One region of the Kitasatospora sp. NBC_01287 genome, then DNA from elsewhere that is predicted to be linked to it. Evidence: riboswitches for the same ligand, from Rfam matches in the RefSeq annotation. Region 1 holds a riboswitch; the other holds the start of a gene.
The links. Region 1 has a riboswitch for cobalamin ahead of OG455_RS09135 (HoxN/HupN/NixA family nickel/cobalt transporter). Riboswitches for the same ligand answer to the same signal wherever they lie in the genome.

Region 1 (7,496 bases):
TCGCGCTCTTCCGCGCCCAGGCGGCCGACCAGCTGGCCCGGGCGGAGTACACCGAGCTGGTGGACCGCCTGCTCGCGGAGAGCGCGGAGTTCCGGGTGCTGTGGCAGCGGATGGACCTGGTGCCGGGCAGCCCGTCCGCCCACGTCTTCGATCACCCCGTGCTGGGGCGGATCGAGTTGGGCTACGTCAAGCTGCGGCTGGCCGACGCCGACGCCACCCTGATCGCCTACCAGCCGCTGGGGGACGCGTCACTGGCCGACCGGTTCCGCGCCCTGGTGGACGGGGCGGCGCGGGCCCGGGTGGACGGGGCGGCGCCGGCCCGGGTCGACGGGGCGGCGCCGGCCCTGACCTGACACCACCCCGGGCCGCGAAGGCTGCCCCGGGCTCGCGAGGGCTGCCGTGACCAGTCGGGTCAGAGCGTGCCGCCACCATCCACGAAGCTCAGCGCGCCCGTGGTGAAGGTGTTCTCCAGCAGGTGCAGCACTGTCCCCGCGACATCGTCGGGCTGTCCGATCCGGCCGACCGGGGTGGCGGCGGCGGTCTGCGCGAAGAGGCCGGCCTTGGCCTCGGCCGGGACGGAGTCCCAGAGCGGGGTGTCGATCAGCCCGGCCACCACCACGTTGACCCGGATCGGGGCCAGCTCCACCGCCAGCGAGCGGCCCAGGCCCCCGACGCCGGTGTTGGCGGCGGCGGTGGCACTCAGGTCCGGGTAGGCCTTGTAGCCGCCGGCACCGGCGAGCAGCACGATCGAACCGGTGGGCGCGATCGAGCGGCCGGCGTGCCGGACGCAGAGCAGCGGGCTGATGATCTTCGTGTCCAGCGATCGGCGCACCGCCTCGATCGACACGTCGTAGACCGAGCCGGTGGCCATGTCGCCGGGGCAGATCACCAGGTGGTCGATGGCGCCGAGATCGGCGAAGAAGGCGCGCACGCTCTCCTCGTCGGTCACGTCGATGACGCCGGTGGTGATGCCGTCGATCTCCTCGGCCGTCGCGGCGAGCTTCTCGGCGGAGCGCGAGCCGACGACGACCCGCGCGCCGGCCTCGGCGGCCTGGCGGGCCACCGCGCGACCGATGCCGGAGCTGCCGCCGATCACGACGACGCGGGTGCCGGACAGGGTGGTTGAAGCCATGGGTTCATCTCCTGTGGAACAGCTGGATCAGTACGACTCGGATCGAGGGAGTCGGCGGCGTCAGCACGCTCGCCCGCTCGCTTCCGAGAGCAACTCTGGCGGCCGGCGAAGACGGTAGGCAGGCTCGATCTTGTCCTAGGTGTTTCACTCCCTGGCTGGTCCTTCCGGCCGTGGCGGGGCCTGGCGCGGCGGCCCGGGTACGGCCGAGGGCCGGACGGGAGTCCCGTCCGGCCCTCGGCCGTACCCGCGTGCGAGGCGGCGTCAGTCCTTCGGCCAGCGCTGCTCCACCTTCGCCAGCCGCCAGTACGCCAGCGCGGCCGCCCAGACCACCACGAACAGGCCCACGATGACGAAGCCCACGTTGTTGAGGTTGATGCCGGAGATCCAGCCGCTGACCGGGTCGGTCAGGTCGAGCTGCTCGTGCAGCACCCCGACCAGCTCGATGGTGCCGATCAGGAAGGCGACGGCGATGGACAGCCCGGTGATGGTGAGGTTGTAGTACACCTTGCGGACCGGGTTGGAGAACGCCCAGTGGTACGCGAAGTTCATGAAGGTGCCGTCGAGCGTGTCGAACAGGCTCATCCCGGCCGCGAAGAGCAGCGGCAGGCAGAGGATCGCGTACCAGGGCAGGCCGGAGGCGGCGCCGGAGCCGGCCATCACCATCAGCGAGACCTCGGTCGCGGTGTCGAAGCCGATCCCGAAGAGCAGCCCCACCGGGTACATCTGCCCCGGGCGGGTGATCGACTTGGTCAGCCTGCCCAGGACGCGGTTCATGAAGCCGCGGCTGTCCAGGTGCCGCTCCAGCTCGTGCTCGTCGAAGCTGCCCGCGCGCATCGCGCGGAAGACCCGCGCGATGCCGGCCATCGAGACCAGGTTGAGCGCGGCGATCAGGTAGAGGAAGCCGCCGGAGACGCTGGTGCTGACCACGCCGAGCAGCTTGTGCGCACCGGAGTTGTCGTTGGTCAGGGTGCCGACCACCTGGGCGCCGGCGGCGACCAGCCCGGCCAGCACCACCACGATGGTGGAGTGGCCGAGCGCGAACCAGAAGCCGACCGAGACCGGACGCTTGCCGTCGGCCATCAGCTTGCGGGTGGTGTTGTCGATGGCCGCGATGTGGTCGGCGTCGAAGGCGTGCCGCATGCCCAGGGTGTAGGCGGTGATGCCGAGGCCGAGCCCGAAGGCCTGGCTGCCGACGGTGTAGTGGTGCGGCGTCACCAGGGCGATCAGGATGCCGAAGGCCGCCACGTGCATGGCGATGATCACGGACATCAGGCCGCCGGTGCGCAGCCAGTCCCGGCGCTCCCAGCGCAGCGAGAGGACGGGCGCCGACGGGGACGGCGAGGAGGATGGCGACGGGGACGGGGACAGGGAAGACGCGGACGGGGCGCGGGCCGGTAGGGCCTCGGCGGTCGGCGTGGTTTCGGGCAGGGTCATCCGGGGGCAGCCTCTCCAGCACCTCGTGGACAGAGTTCGTCGTGCGGTGCCGTGGCCGGTCTCCTGGCTGACGGGTCCAACACCCCCGTACCCGGCCTTCCCGGACGCCTGACGGCATCCAGTGACCATCCGCCCTGGCGGGCGGGAGCGGTACGAGGATTCCCCGATCACAGTGGCGAGGGCCGCTCCGGACTCCTGTGGCAGGCACAGTGCACCGGTCTTCCCGAACACCACGGCGGGAACACCGTAGAGCCCGGGCGGTGATGTCCACAAGCCTGCGCAGATGCGCAGGTGTTCCGGCGTCCCGGTTTTGGACACCGCTGTCACCGGGGATGAAGATGGGTCCCATGCATCTGGTTCCCGAGGATCGGGCGCACCGGCGCGCCATCGACGAGCACACGGTCTGCGCGGCCATCGCCGGCATCGGCGAGCCCGCGGCCGTGCGCGGCTGGGCCGCGCGCTTCGCCCTGCTCGCCGAACCGGGCCGCCTGGCGCTGCTGCTGGCGATCCACCGGGCCGGGCCGATCGCGGTCTCCGACCTCGCGCTGGCCACCGGGATCAGCGAGACCGCCGTCTCCCAGACCCTGCGCCTGCTGCGGGCCTCGGGCACGGTGGCCGCCGACAAGGACGGCCGGATCGTCCGCTACCACCTGCTCGATCCCGACGTGGCGCCGCTGCTCGACCTGATCCCGCGGCTCCCGCACGACGAGCTTTCCCACGACGAGCTGTCCCACGACGAGCTTTCCCATGGCGGGCTTTCCCACGGCGAGCTGCCCCACAGTGGGCTTTCCCAAGGCGAGCTGCCCCACAAGGGCGCTCCGACCTCGCAGGGCTGACGGCCGCTCCCCCGCAGGTCCCGCTTTCCAAGGTCCTGGCCCTGGTGCTCCAAGTGCCGCTCGAAATTATCGTGGCCGATCGCCCCTGACCCACCGATCCGCACCCGGACTGTCTGACAGAACAGACCGGGGCACTCCCTCCTCGGTCGACCGTGCCCGGTCAGCCTTTCCCCTGCCAGCCCCTCCCCCGGTCAGCTCCTCCCGCCTGTCAGCCCCTCCCCTGTCAGCCCCTCCCCGGTCAGTCCCTCCCCGGTCAGCCTCGGCGCCGAGTGCCCGGGAGCAGCCGCAGGACCGGGCTCGCCAGCTGGTGGGCCAGGCCGCGGGCCACCAGCTTGCGCATGTCGGTCTTGCGCGGCTCGTTGTAGATGACGAAGTCGTCGAAGCGGTGCACCCCGGGCCGCCCGGCCACGGCCACGGTCGCGTCACGGACCGCCACCAGCTGCGCCACGGTCATTTCGGGCACCCGCTCGTCGGGCTGGTAGGTGGCACCGATCGGGTACTCGCCGCCGGGCCGGCGGCTCATCTCGACATGGCAGCCGAGCACATGGGTGACCGGGTGGGTGCCGGCGAACTCCACCATCCGCTCCACGGTCGCGCGGAAGGCGGCGTGGTCCTCCACGTAGAGGCGGCCCGGCAGCACCGTGTCACCGGTGAACAGGATCCCGCTCCAGGGGTCGTAGACGGTGATCGCCGCCCGATGGTGCCCCGGCGAGGGAAGGATCTCCAGCACCCGGCCGCCCAGGTCGAAGGTGACCGTGTCGAGCGGCCGGTCGGGCTCGAAACCGAAGAACGACCCGACGGCCTCGGCCTCGCGCGGCACCACCGTGGTCGCGGGGCGGTCGGCGAACTGGCCGTCGGCGGCCACGTGGTCGCCGTGCCCGTGGGTGTGCGCGACCACCAGCCCGTACGGCTCGCGCCGCCCACCGTGCTCGCCGTGCCCGCCGCGTTCGCCCTGCTCGCCCGGGTGGCGGTCGAGCCACTCGGCCACCAGCCGGTCGACCGTCGCGCGCAGCGGGAAGATGGTGGCGTCGGCCGTCGCGCCGGTGTCCAGCAGCAGGGCCCGGTCGTTGCCGAAGAGCAGGAAGATGAACGGGGCCTCGTAGTTGACCGCCATGCTCTGCCGCAGGATGACGGTGTGCTCATCGTACTGGTGGACCTGGAGCGGCGGGCCGCCACCGCGCCGGGACGCGGTGCCGTGGATCCAGTCGACCGCCAGGGAGCCGGCGCCGGGAGCCCCGGTCACGAAGTCGATCGGGCCGTCAGTCGTCGGTCGCATGCTCGTTCTCCCGCGCTTCGAGGTCGGGCAGCGGAGTCGCCGCCATGAAGTACCGCACGTGGTGCTGTCCGGGGCCCGGCCGCCCGGCCGCCGCGCCCGCCCTGGCGATGTAGGGCGCGAGCAGCGCCTGCCACTGGTCGGCGAGCTCGGCGGCCTCGGCGGCGGAGAGCACCGCCACGGCGGCCAGCAGGGCCGCCGCGGGCGGCCCGTCGGCGCCCGGGACGCCCGCAGCCCCACCGCCGCCGCTCCCCCCGCCATCGGGCGGGCCGGGGCGCCGCTCCTCGCGGGCCGCGTGGTCGAGGATCGCCTGCATCTCCCGCTCCACCACGAGCCGTTCGAGCTGCCGCTTGAGCACCCGGTCACCGCCCGCCCCGACCCGCACGGTCGGTGGCACCTCGGGCACCCGCCACTGGCGCTCACGCCGGTCGCGCCCTGGGCCGGCCTCCTCCACGAACCCGTACTTGGCGAGTTGGCGGAGGTGGAAGGAGCAGTTCGCCTGCGGGACCCCGAGGACCCGCCCGCAGCGCGCGGCCGTCGCGGGGCCGCCCGTGGCCAGCAGCTCCATCAGATCGAGGCGGAGCGGGTGGGCCAGGGCCCGGATCGCCTTGGGATCGCTGATCTCCATATGTCAAAGAGTACTTTGGGATCCGGAGATGTCAACGTCTTCTTTGGCTTCTCCTCGGCGGTGGAATCCCCCGGCACGGCGGCGGGCGACCCGCGTACGCTCCCGCCATGAACGAGGACGGGACCGGCGCGGCCGGTATGGCCGGGCCCTGGACGGACGAGGCCGGGATAAGCGCGACCGGCGCCGGGACGGACGCGCGGTCGCTCTACCACGCGCTGCGGGAGTACGAGGGCGGCGACGCCTGGCGGGCGGTGGTCGCGCCGTGGCTCGCCGGCACCGGGACGGCGTACCGGACGGAGCTGGCGGCTGCCGCCACCCGCCGGCCGTGGTGGACGGGGCCGGGGCGCGACGCGGACAGCAGCGTCCTCGAACACGAGCTCTACGCACTCGGGCGGGTCAGCGACCTGCTGCTGCTCGACTTCCAGCCCGATCCCGACGGCGTCGCCGACCAGCCCTGGGCGCGCGGGCCCGGCCTGAGCCCGGCCGAGTACGTGCGCCTCTTCAGCGCGCTGGGCATGACGCCCTTCGAGGAGGCCGCGGCCGCAGTGGTCGGGGACGTCACGGTCGGAGGCGCAGTGGTCGGGGACGTCACGGCCGGGGACGTCCCGGCCGGAGATGTCGCGGCCGGGGCCCCTGTGTTGTTCGACCCGTTCCGGCACGAGATCACCAAGGTCGAGCAGGCCGAGGACCCGGCCGCGCCGATCGAGGTGGTCGAGGTCCGCTGGCCCGGCCTGATGCTGGGTCAGCTGCTCTTCAGCCGGGCCGGGGTCAAGGTCCGCGCGGGCGCCGAGCACGCCGAGCGCGGGGTGGCCGACCGCTCCCCGCTCTACTGGACCTTCCTGCGGCGCTACCGGCCCGCCGTCGACCTCTCGCACGGCTGGGGCAGCAACTCGCAGTGGCGCACCAGCCCGCGCCTGGACTACGAGACCCCGACCGCCCGCTACCTCAACGCCGCCGCCGACGGCACGCTCGGCTCGCTCGACCTCCCCGACCCGCTCGACACCTATGCCCTGCTGCTCACCCGGGCCGAGCGGCTCGACCTGCTGCGCCACCGCTGCCTGCTGCGGTCGCCGCGAGCCGCCGAGGAGTTGGCCGCGGCCGACGAGCACTGGCAGCGGAACCTGTTCCCGTTCGACTGGCGGCTGCCGGAGGCGGAGCTTTGAGCAGGGGCAGAGCTTTGAGCAGGGGCGGAGCTGCGACCGGGGGCGGAGCTGCGACCGGGGGCGAGGAGTCAGCGGCAGCCTGTTCCGGCGGGCCACGGCGCCACTACGACACCGGGGTCTGGCTGGTCCGGTTCACCGACCGGATCCTGGCTGTCTGCCCGCGCTGCGGCGGCCGGGCGCTCGTGGTGCCCAGGCCTGATCTGGCCGAGCCCCGCCACTTCGGCGAACTGCTCTTCCTGCCGAGGCGCCTGGTCTGCGGCGGGTGCGGCGCGCTGGACGAGTGGGCGCCGGGGTCGCGGGGCACCGGCCTGGTGGGCGCGGTACCCGGCGGCAGCGAGGACCCCTTCTTCCGGCGACCGCTCTGGCTGCAGACCCGGTGCGTCGGGCAGGTGCTGTGGGCCTACAACGAGCGGCACGTGGCCGCGCTGGCCGCCTACGTCGCCGCCGATCTGCGCGAACGCGGCGGCGCGCGGCCCACGTTGGCGATGTTCGCGCGGCTGCCGCGCTGGCTCACCAGCGCCGGCCATCGCCCACAGGTCCTGGCCGGGCTGGCGGCCCTGCGCGCGCAGGCCGCCCGCTCCGCCCCGGCCAACCGCTCGGACGCCGCTCACGAGCGCGCCGACCGGCCACGCAACCACAGGAGCCTGCTCTTCCGGGGCGGGGCGTACTGAGCGGCCCGCTTGAACAGCTGTCTCAAACGAGCGCATCAGACTGGCGTCTTTACACGACCGTCTTGAACGCTTGTCTTGAACCACCGTATTGAGCGTCTGTCTTGAACGCCCGCCTTGCACACCCGTCTTGCACATCTGTCTTGAACGGACGTCCTGAACACTGGTCTTGAACGACCGTCTCGAACACCCGTACCAACCAGCCCCGCTGTACGACTGTCTTGGACAGCCGTACGACACCGGGCCACCCCGGCCCACAGTCGTTCGATCACGCGTGCGAAGATCGTTGACCATGACCGCCCAGACCCGCCGATCCGCCGGCACAAGGACCTTCACCGACGTACTGCTCTCCGCCCTTCGCA
Region 2 (7,496 bases), 1.4 Mb from region 1:
GGCGGGATGGCCTGGCTGACCGAGCGCGAGTGCGGCATCGCCGCGCCGGCCGGGCTGGTCCGGCTGCTGCTGGACCGCTGGGTCGCGGCCGCACCGACCACCCGGGCCTACCGGGACGTGGAAGAGGTCTGCTGACCGGCGCTCCAGGGCCGCGGTACTAGGCTGGGGAGGTTCCTGAGCAGGCCCACAGAAGCGGAAGAGCGATGGCGGAGCAGCACGAGCACACGCACGACCACGATCACGAGCACGAGCACGATCACGACGAGGCGGCGCAGGCCGAGCAGGCCCCGGCCGAGGTGGTCGGCGAGGAGCCCGATCCCAGCAAGGGCACCGCACGCCCGATCACGGTGGTCGGCAATCCGGTGCTGCACCGTGCGTGCAAGGTCGTCACGGAGTTCGACGCCGAGCTGTCCGCGTTGATCGACGACATGTTCCAGTCGATGTACGCGGCCGCCGGGGTGGGCCTGGCGGCCAATCAGATCGGCGTGGACGCCAAGGTGTTCGTCTACGACTGCCCGGACGACGAGAACGTGCGGCACATCGGCCACGTGATCAACCCGGTGCTGGAGGACCTCCCGGTCGACCGCCGCACGCTGGACGACGGCAACGAGGGCTGCCTCTCGGTGCCCACCGCCTACGCCGAACTGGCCCGCCCCGACTACGCGGTGGTGACCGGGCAGGACAAGGACGGCAACCCTGTCCGGGTCGAGGGCACCGGCTTCTTCGCCCGCTGCCTGCAGCACGAGACCGACCACCTGAACGGCTACCTCTACATCGACCGGCTCTCCAAGCGCGACCGCAAGGACGCGCTGCGGCAGATGGCCGAGGGGACCGCGGCCTACGCGACGGTGCCCAACGACTGACGGGTGCTCGTCGTCCGGGACGCCCGAGGGGCTGGGTCGCGATGTGCGACCCAGCCCCTCGGGCGTCTTGACGATCGATCGGAGTCGTCGGCTCAGCCGTTCGTCGGCTCAGCGGTTCGTCGGCTCAGAAGTCGTCGTCGAAGGCCACCGAGCCCTCGACGGCCACCTGGTAGGCGGAGACCCGGCGTTCGAAGAAGTTGGTCAGCTCCTGGACGTTCTGCAGCTCCATGAAGCCGAACGGGTTGCTCGAACCGTAGCGGATCGGCATGCCCAGCCGGGCCAGCCGCTGGTCGGCGACCGCCTGCAGGTACTCGCGCATCGACTCGGTGTTCATGCCGGGCAGGCCCTCGCCGCAGAGGTCGCGGGCGAACTGGAGCTCGGCCTCGACGGCCTGCTCCAGCATCGCGGTGACCTGCTCGGCCATCCGGTCGTCGAAGAGGTCGGGCTCCTCCTCGCGGACCGTGTCCACCACCGAGAAGGCGAAGTCCATGTGCATGGACTCGTCGCGGAAGACCCAGTTGGTGCCGGTGGCCAGGCCGTGCAGCAGGCCGCGGCTGCGGAACCAGTACACGTAGGCGAAGGCGCCGTAGAAGAAGAGGCCCTCGACGCAGGCGGCGAAGCAGATCAGGTTGAGCAGGAAGGCCCGGCGGTCGTCCTTGCTCTCCAGCGAGTCGAGGTGGTCGACCGCGTTCATGTACGTGAAGCAGAACTGGGCCTTCTGGTGGATGGAGGGGATGTTCTCCACCGCGGCGAAGGCCGCGTTGCGGTCGTCCGGGTCGGGCAGGTAGGTGTCGAGCAGCGTCAGGTAGAACTGGACGTGCACGGCCTCCTCGAAGAGCTGCCGGGACAGGTAGAGCCGGGCCTCGGGGGAGTTGATGTGCTTGTAGAGGCTCAGCACCACGTTGTTGGCGACGATCGAGTCACCGGTGGCGAAGAAGGCGACCAGGCGGCCGATCATGTGCCGCTCGCCCTCGCTGAGCTTGGCGAGGTCGGCGACGTCGGAGTGCAGGTCCACCTCCTCGACGGTCCAGGTGTTCTTGATCGCGTCGCGGTACCGGTCGTAGAAGGACGGGTAGCGCATCGGACGCAGGGTCAGTTCGAAGCCCGGGTCGAGCAGCATCTTCTGGCGGCCCTCGGGCTGGTCGAGGGGGGCGGAACTCACTGGCAGGCCTCGCAGGACTCGGGGTTCTCCAGGGAGCAGGCGATGGCGTCCTGCTCGGCCTGGCTCAGCGTGGGAGCGGGGACGCCCGCGGTGGGGCCGCTGACCGGCACGGCCGCGGGGCGGGCGGCGCCGGAGGCCGCCTGGGCGATCCGGGTGGCCGGGCGCGAGCGCAGGTAGTAGGTGGTCTTGAGACCGACCTTCCAGGCGTAGGCGTACATCGAGCTGAGCTTGCCGATGGTCGGCGCGGCCATGAAGAGGTTCAGCGACTGGCTCTGGTCCAGGTACGGCTGGCGGGCGGCGGCCAGGTCGATCAGCGCGCGCTGCGGCAGCTCCCAGGCGGTGCGGTAGCGCGAGCGCAGCTCGGCCGGCAGCCAGGAGAGCTCCTGCACCGAGCCGTTGGCCTCGCGCAGCGCGTCGCGGGTCTGCTGGTCCCAGACGCCCAGCTCCTTCAGCTCGCGCACCAGGTACGGGTTGACCTGGAGGAACTCGCCGGAGAGGGTCTCGCGCTTGAAGAGGTTGGAGACCTGCGGCTCGATGCACTCGTAGACGCCGGCGATCGAGGCGATGGTCGCGGTCGGCGCGATCGCCAGCAGCAGCGAGTTGCGCAGGCCGGTGCGGGCGATGGTGGCGCGCAGCGCCTCCCAGCGCTCGGTCCACTGCGGGGTGGCGTCGGCGAAGTGGTCGATGTGCAGCTGGCCGCGGGCCGCGCGGGTCTCGGCGTAGGCCGGGTGCTGCCCGAACTGCTCGGCGAGCTCGCTGGAGCGCTCGTAGGCGGTCAGCATGATCCGCTCGGCGATCAGCGTGGACAGCTTCTTGGCCTCGGCGGAGTCGAAGTCCAGGCCCAGCTGGAAGAAGACGTCCTGCAGGCCCATCACGCCCAGGCCCACCGGGCGCCAGCGGGAGTTGGAGGTGGCGGCTTCGCCGGTCGGGTAGAAGTTGATGTCCACCACCCGGTCCAGGAAGGTGACGGCGGTGCGCACGGTGGCGTCCAGCCGCTGCCAGTCCATGGCGGTGAGCAGGTCGGTGGCGGTCGCGCCGGCGGCCACGTGGGCGCCGAGGTTGACCGAGCCCAGGTTGCAGACCGCGGTCTCGGAGTCGTCGGTGACCTCCAGGATCTCGGTGCACAGGTTGGAGGAGTGCACCGTGCGGCCGGGCAGCGCGGTCTGGTTGGCGGCGCGGTTGGCGGCGTCCTTGAAGGTCATCCAGCCGTTGCCGGTCTGCGCCAGGGTGCGCATCATCCGGGCGTAGAGGGTCTGCGCGGGGATGCTGCGGACGGCCTTGCCGGCCTGCTCGGCCTTGAGGTACGCCTCGTCGAACTCCTCGCCCCACAGGTCGACCAGCTCGGGCACGTCGGCCGGGGAGAAGAGCGACCAGTCGGCGTTGGCGTTGACCCGGCGCATGAACTCGTCCGGGATCCAGTGCGCCAGGTTGAGGTTGTGGGTGCGGCGGGCCTCCTCGCCGGTGCTGTCGCGCAGTTCGAGGAACTCCTCGATGTCCGCGTGCCAGGTCTCCAGGTAGACGCAGGCCGCGCCCTTGCGGCGGCCGCCCTGGTTGACGGCGGCGACCGAGGAGTCCAGGGTGCGCAGGAACGGCACGATGCCGTTGGACTGGCCGTTGGTGCCGCGGATCAGGCTGCCGCGCGAGCGGATCCGGGAGTAGGACAGGCCGATGCCGCCGGCGTGCTTGGAGAGCCGGGCGATCTGCGCGTAGCGCGAGTAGATCGAGTCCAGGTTGTCCAGCGGCGAGTCCAGCAGGTAGCAGCTGGACATCTGCGGGTGCCGGGTGCCGGAGTTGAAGAGGGTCGGCGAGGAGGTCAGGTACTCCAGCCGGCTCATCAGGCGGTAGAGCTCGGCGACCTCGGCCACCGACTGCTCGTTGTCGCCCACCGCCAGGCCGCAGGCGACCCGGAGCAGGAAGTGCTGCGGGCGCTCGACCACCTTGCGGGTGATCGGGTGGCGCAGCAGGTAGCGGGACTGCACGGTGCGCAGGCCGAAGTACTCGAAGCGGTCGTCGCCCCGCTCGTCGATCAGCGCGTCCAGCGCGGCGGCGTGCTTGGCCACGAAGGCGGCGGTGACCTCGCCGATCAGGCCCTCGGCGTGGCCGACGGCGATCGAGGCGGTGAACGAGGTGGCGCCCTGGCCCACCGCCTCGTCGGCGATCTCCTGGGCCAGCAGCCGGGCGGCCAGCTTCGAGTACTGGGGGTCCTCGGCGATCATCGAAGCGGCGGCGTCCACGGCCAGCCCGCGCAGCTCGGCGAAGTCCGAGCCGGCGTGGCGGCCGCGCAGCGCGGCGGCGGCGACGTGGCCGGGGTCCACCTGGGGGAGGTCGGCGCTCTTGTCGGTGAGCAGCCGAAGCAGTGCCGCACCGGGATCGGTCTGGGTGGCATCGGCGGCGTGTCCCTGTGACGGCAGGGCAACTGAGGCGGCGACGGTCAAGGCGCTCTCTCTCCTGGGGCGGCGGCGGACTGGGGGAGGTCCGTGGCTCGCGCGCGGGGCAGGGGAGATGGGCACGCCGGTCTGCTCCGGCGCGCGCGTCGTCACCCTGGCCTGCCCGCGAGGCCGGACGGTACAGCTGTGCGTGAGAGGCCTCTGCGGGGAGGCCGGGCGGCACACCGTCGGCAGGTATTCGGACTCGCGGAAACCCCATGGGGGCAAGCGCTCACCGCTGCGGGGCAGTCCCGGACTCGCACCGGGTTCCCCTGCGTCGACAGCGAGAGTGAGCATACATGTAGTGGTGGCCGCTTCAAGCAGCACCATATGTAGTGTCGTGCGGAGTGGCGAAGCCAACACTCGATGGTGCCCGGCGTCAGCTGCTGCCGGGTGCCATCTGGACGTTGTGGTCACCCAGGTCGTCCGCCACCGAGGCCCGGCGGGAGGGGTGGACCCGGCTCAGCAGGACCAGTCGGACCCAGGGCAGGCTGTCGGTCCTGGTGGTCTGGAACTGACTGCGGAGCACCTGCGCGGTCTGCGGCGGGAGCGCCGCCAGCGGGTCGGCGGCGGGGCCGGTGGCCACCAGCCAGATCCGGTTGGTGTTCGCCGCGCAGGCGTCCGGGTCGTCGCACTCCTGGGCCGAGTAGAGGCCGATCTCGGCGGCCGACTTCTGCAGCAGGATATCCTTCGGCGCGGTGCGGACGTCGCGCAGCTCGTAGGCCATCGACATCCGCTCCTGCAGCGTCCCGCTGTAGACGATGCCGTCGCCCGGCTGCTGGTCGTGCAGCATGATCCGGGTGAGCCGGTTGTAGTCCGGCTCGCCCGCCAGGTCCTGGTGGGTCGCTCGGATCCCGGGCCAGGCCGTCCAGCCCAGTCCGGCCACCGCGGCGGCGACCAGCACCCAGCTCAGCAGCCGGCGCGGCAGCGCGGGGGCGGCGCCGCTGGTCAGCGGTCCGCCGACCCGGCACACCGCCGCGGCGGCCAGCAGGGTCCAGGCGGGCAGGGTGAAGAGCAGGTAGCGGTTGAGGAAGAGGTGCAGCCAACTCGCGGTGGCGAAGGTGACCAGGGGCGGCAGCAGCGCCCAGGCCGCGAGCAGCGCGGCGTGACGGCGGGCCGCCAGCAGCCCCAGCAGGCCCACGGCCAGCACCGCGAGCCCGACGTGCCAGGAGAGGAAGAGCGTGTCCGGGTAGGCCTTGAGATCGGCCGGCCCGGTCTTGTTCCAGGCGATCTGGGCGCTCTGCGACCGGCCCTGCAGCACCATCGGCACGGTGAGCGAGCCGCCGGCCAGCACCGCGGCGGTGAAGGCCCAGCGCGGGACCAGGTCGGCCCTGCGGGTCCTGGTCAGCACCGCGGCCAGGTGGCCGGCCAGCACCGAGAGGGTCACCAGGTGGGTCCAGCCGAGCAGCGGGATGGTCACCGCGTACCCGACCCAGCTCTTCAGCGAGGGACGGTCCAGGGCCCGGACCAGCAGGTGGGTGGAGGCGATCGCGACCAGGACCGCGAAGGCGTACGGGCGGGCCTCCTGGCCGTACCGGGTGGTGCTGGGCAGGACTGCCAGCAGCAGGCCCGCCAGCAGCCCGGTGGCGGGCGTGAAGAGCCGCCGGCCGAGCAGTGCCAGCCAGCCGGCCGCCACCGCCATGGCGATCGCGGACGGCACCCGCAGCGCGGTGGGCGAGTCGCCGAACAGGTCGATCCAGCCGTGCAGGAACAGGTAGTAGGGCAGCAGCACGATGTCCACGTTGTGGATCAGCTTGCTGAGGTCGCCGATCGACAGGGTGGACGCCCACCAGCTGGCCTGCTCGTCCCGCCACATCTGCCGCTCGCCGATGTCGTGCAGGCAGCTCGCCAGGGCGGCGGCGGCCGGCAGCGCGACCAGCAGGGCGGCGGAGAGCGGTCCGCCGGCGCGGTCGCGGCGCTCGGCCCGGCGCCTGTCCCGGCGGCTGCCCGCGGGGGGCGTGGCGGCCGGGGCCGGCCGCTGCCCGGGGACGGCCGCGAGCTCGGTGGCCGGTGCCTCGTCCAGGCTCATGGGGGAGTCTCCGCTGGGGGGTCGGGTGGCACGGCCGCGGGTCGCCGGCCTGCTGGGCGGGGTCACTGGCGGGTCCAGATCCGGTAGGTGTTGTCGCCGTACTGGGTGTGGAACGGCAGGGTCGCCACCAGGCGGTAGGCGGAACTGCCCCGCAGCGCGTCGGTGATGGCGGTGTCGGCGTCCGGCGTGACGTTCCCGGTCAGCACGATGACGTTGAAGTAGCCGTCCTTGACCGCGGTGCCGAACCCGTCGTTCCCGTAGTGGTGCTTGTGGTCCTTGCCCACGTAGTCGATCGCGAAGGTGGACTGCCACTGGTCCCAGCTGGTGCTCTTGCGCAGGTAGTACGCCGGGATCTCGTACTCCTCGGCGAGGTAGTGGCCGCCCGGCACGGTCAGCCGCTGGACCTCCTCGGCCATCCGGGTGGAGTCGGGCGGGGTGAACTCGTGGTGGGCCTGGACCATGCCGAAGATCAGCACGGTCACGTAGAGCATGATGCCGAGCTGCGGCTGCCGGAAATGTGGACCGACCAGGCGGGACAGGCCCAGCCCGGCCATCGGGGCGGCGAAGAGCAGGCCGAAACCGACGTGCTTGAAGAGCGAGGTGTCGGTCTGCAGATACGACTGGTAGGCCGGGGCGAGCAGGGCGGAGCCGCAGAGCGTCACGCCCAGCAGGAGGCGCCGGACCCGTCCGGGGGTGTCGCCCGCAGACCAGGGCATCTCGCCCATCCGGGAGCGCCGGACGTACGCGATCGCGCCGCCCACCGCGGTCAGGAAGACCAGCCCGCCCCACTGGCCCGACAGTTCGAAGAGCGACAGCGGCGAGGACGTGCCGTGCGCGCGGGCCGTGGTGGTCTGGCTGAGGCCGCTGACCGCGCCGGAGAAGTACGCCACGACCCCCAGTACGGTGCCGGTGCCGAGCCCGAAGCAGAGTCCGCGGTAGAGCGCCTGGTGCCGTTTCTTGACCGGCGCTCCGGAGAGCACGGCCAGCACCAGCAGGGTGGGCAGGAAGAGGCCGGC

Region 2: another riboswitch for cobalamin. It lies ahead of OG455_RS15125 (ribonucleoside-diphosphate reductase subunit alpha); the one in region 1 lies ahead of OG455_RS09135 (HoxN/HupN/NixA family nickel/cobalt transporter).

What each region holds. Positions count from the first base shown of each region.
Region 1 is NZ_JAPEPB010000001.1:2,168,764-2,176,259, forward strand. Features, by position in the region: gene OG455_RS09125 (helix-turn-helix transcriptional regulator) at 1-353, shown strand, start outside; gene OG455_RS09130 (SDR family oxidoreductase) at 413-1,132, opposite strand; gene OG455_RS09135 (HoxN/HupN/NixA family nickel/cobalt transporter) at 1,394-2,566, opposite strand; cobalamin riboswitch at 2,602-2,816, opposite strand; gene OG455_RS09140 (metalloregulator ArsR/SmtB family transcription factor) at 2,914-3,402, shown strand; gene OG455_RS09145 (MBL fold metallo-hydrolase) at 3,656-4,678, opposite strand; gene OG455_RS09150 (helix-turn-helix domain-containing protein) at 4,662-5,303, opposite strand; gene OG455_RS09155 (hypothetical protein) at 5,411-6,466, shown strand; gene OG455_RS09160 (hypothetical protein) at 6,652-7,137, shown strand; gene OG455_RS09165 (hypothetical protein) at 7,427-7,496, shown strand, end outside.
Region 2 is NZ_JAPEPB010000001.1:3,613,518-3,621,013, reverse strand. Features, by position in the region: gene OG455_RS15140 (hypothetical protein) at 1-135, shown strand, start outside; gene def (peptide deformylase) at 204-863, shown strand; gene OG455_RS15130 (ribonucleotide-diphosphate reductase subunit beta) at 988-1,983, opposite strand; gene OG455_RS15125 (ribonucleoside-diphosphate reductase subunit alpha) at 2,022-4,436, opposite strand; cobalamin riboswitch at 4,624-4,754, opposite strand; gene OG455_RS15120 (glycosyltransferase family 39 protein) at 4,831-6,480, opposite strand; gene OG455_RS15115 (glycosyltransferase family 39 protein) at 6,543-7,496, opposite strand, start outside.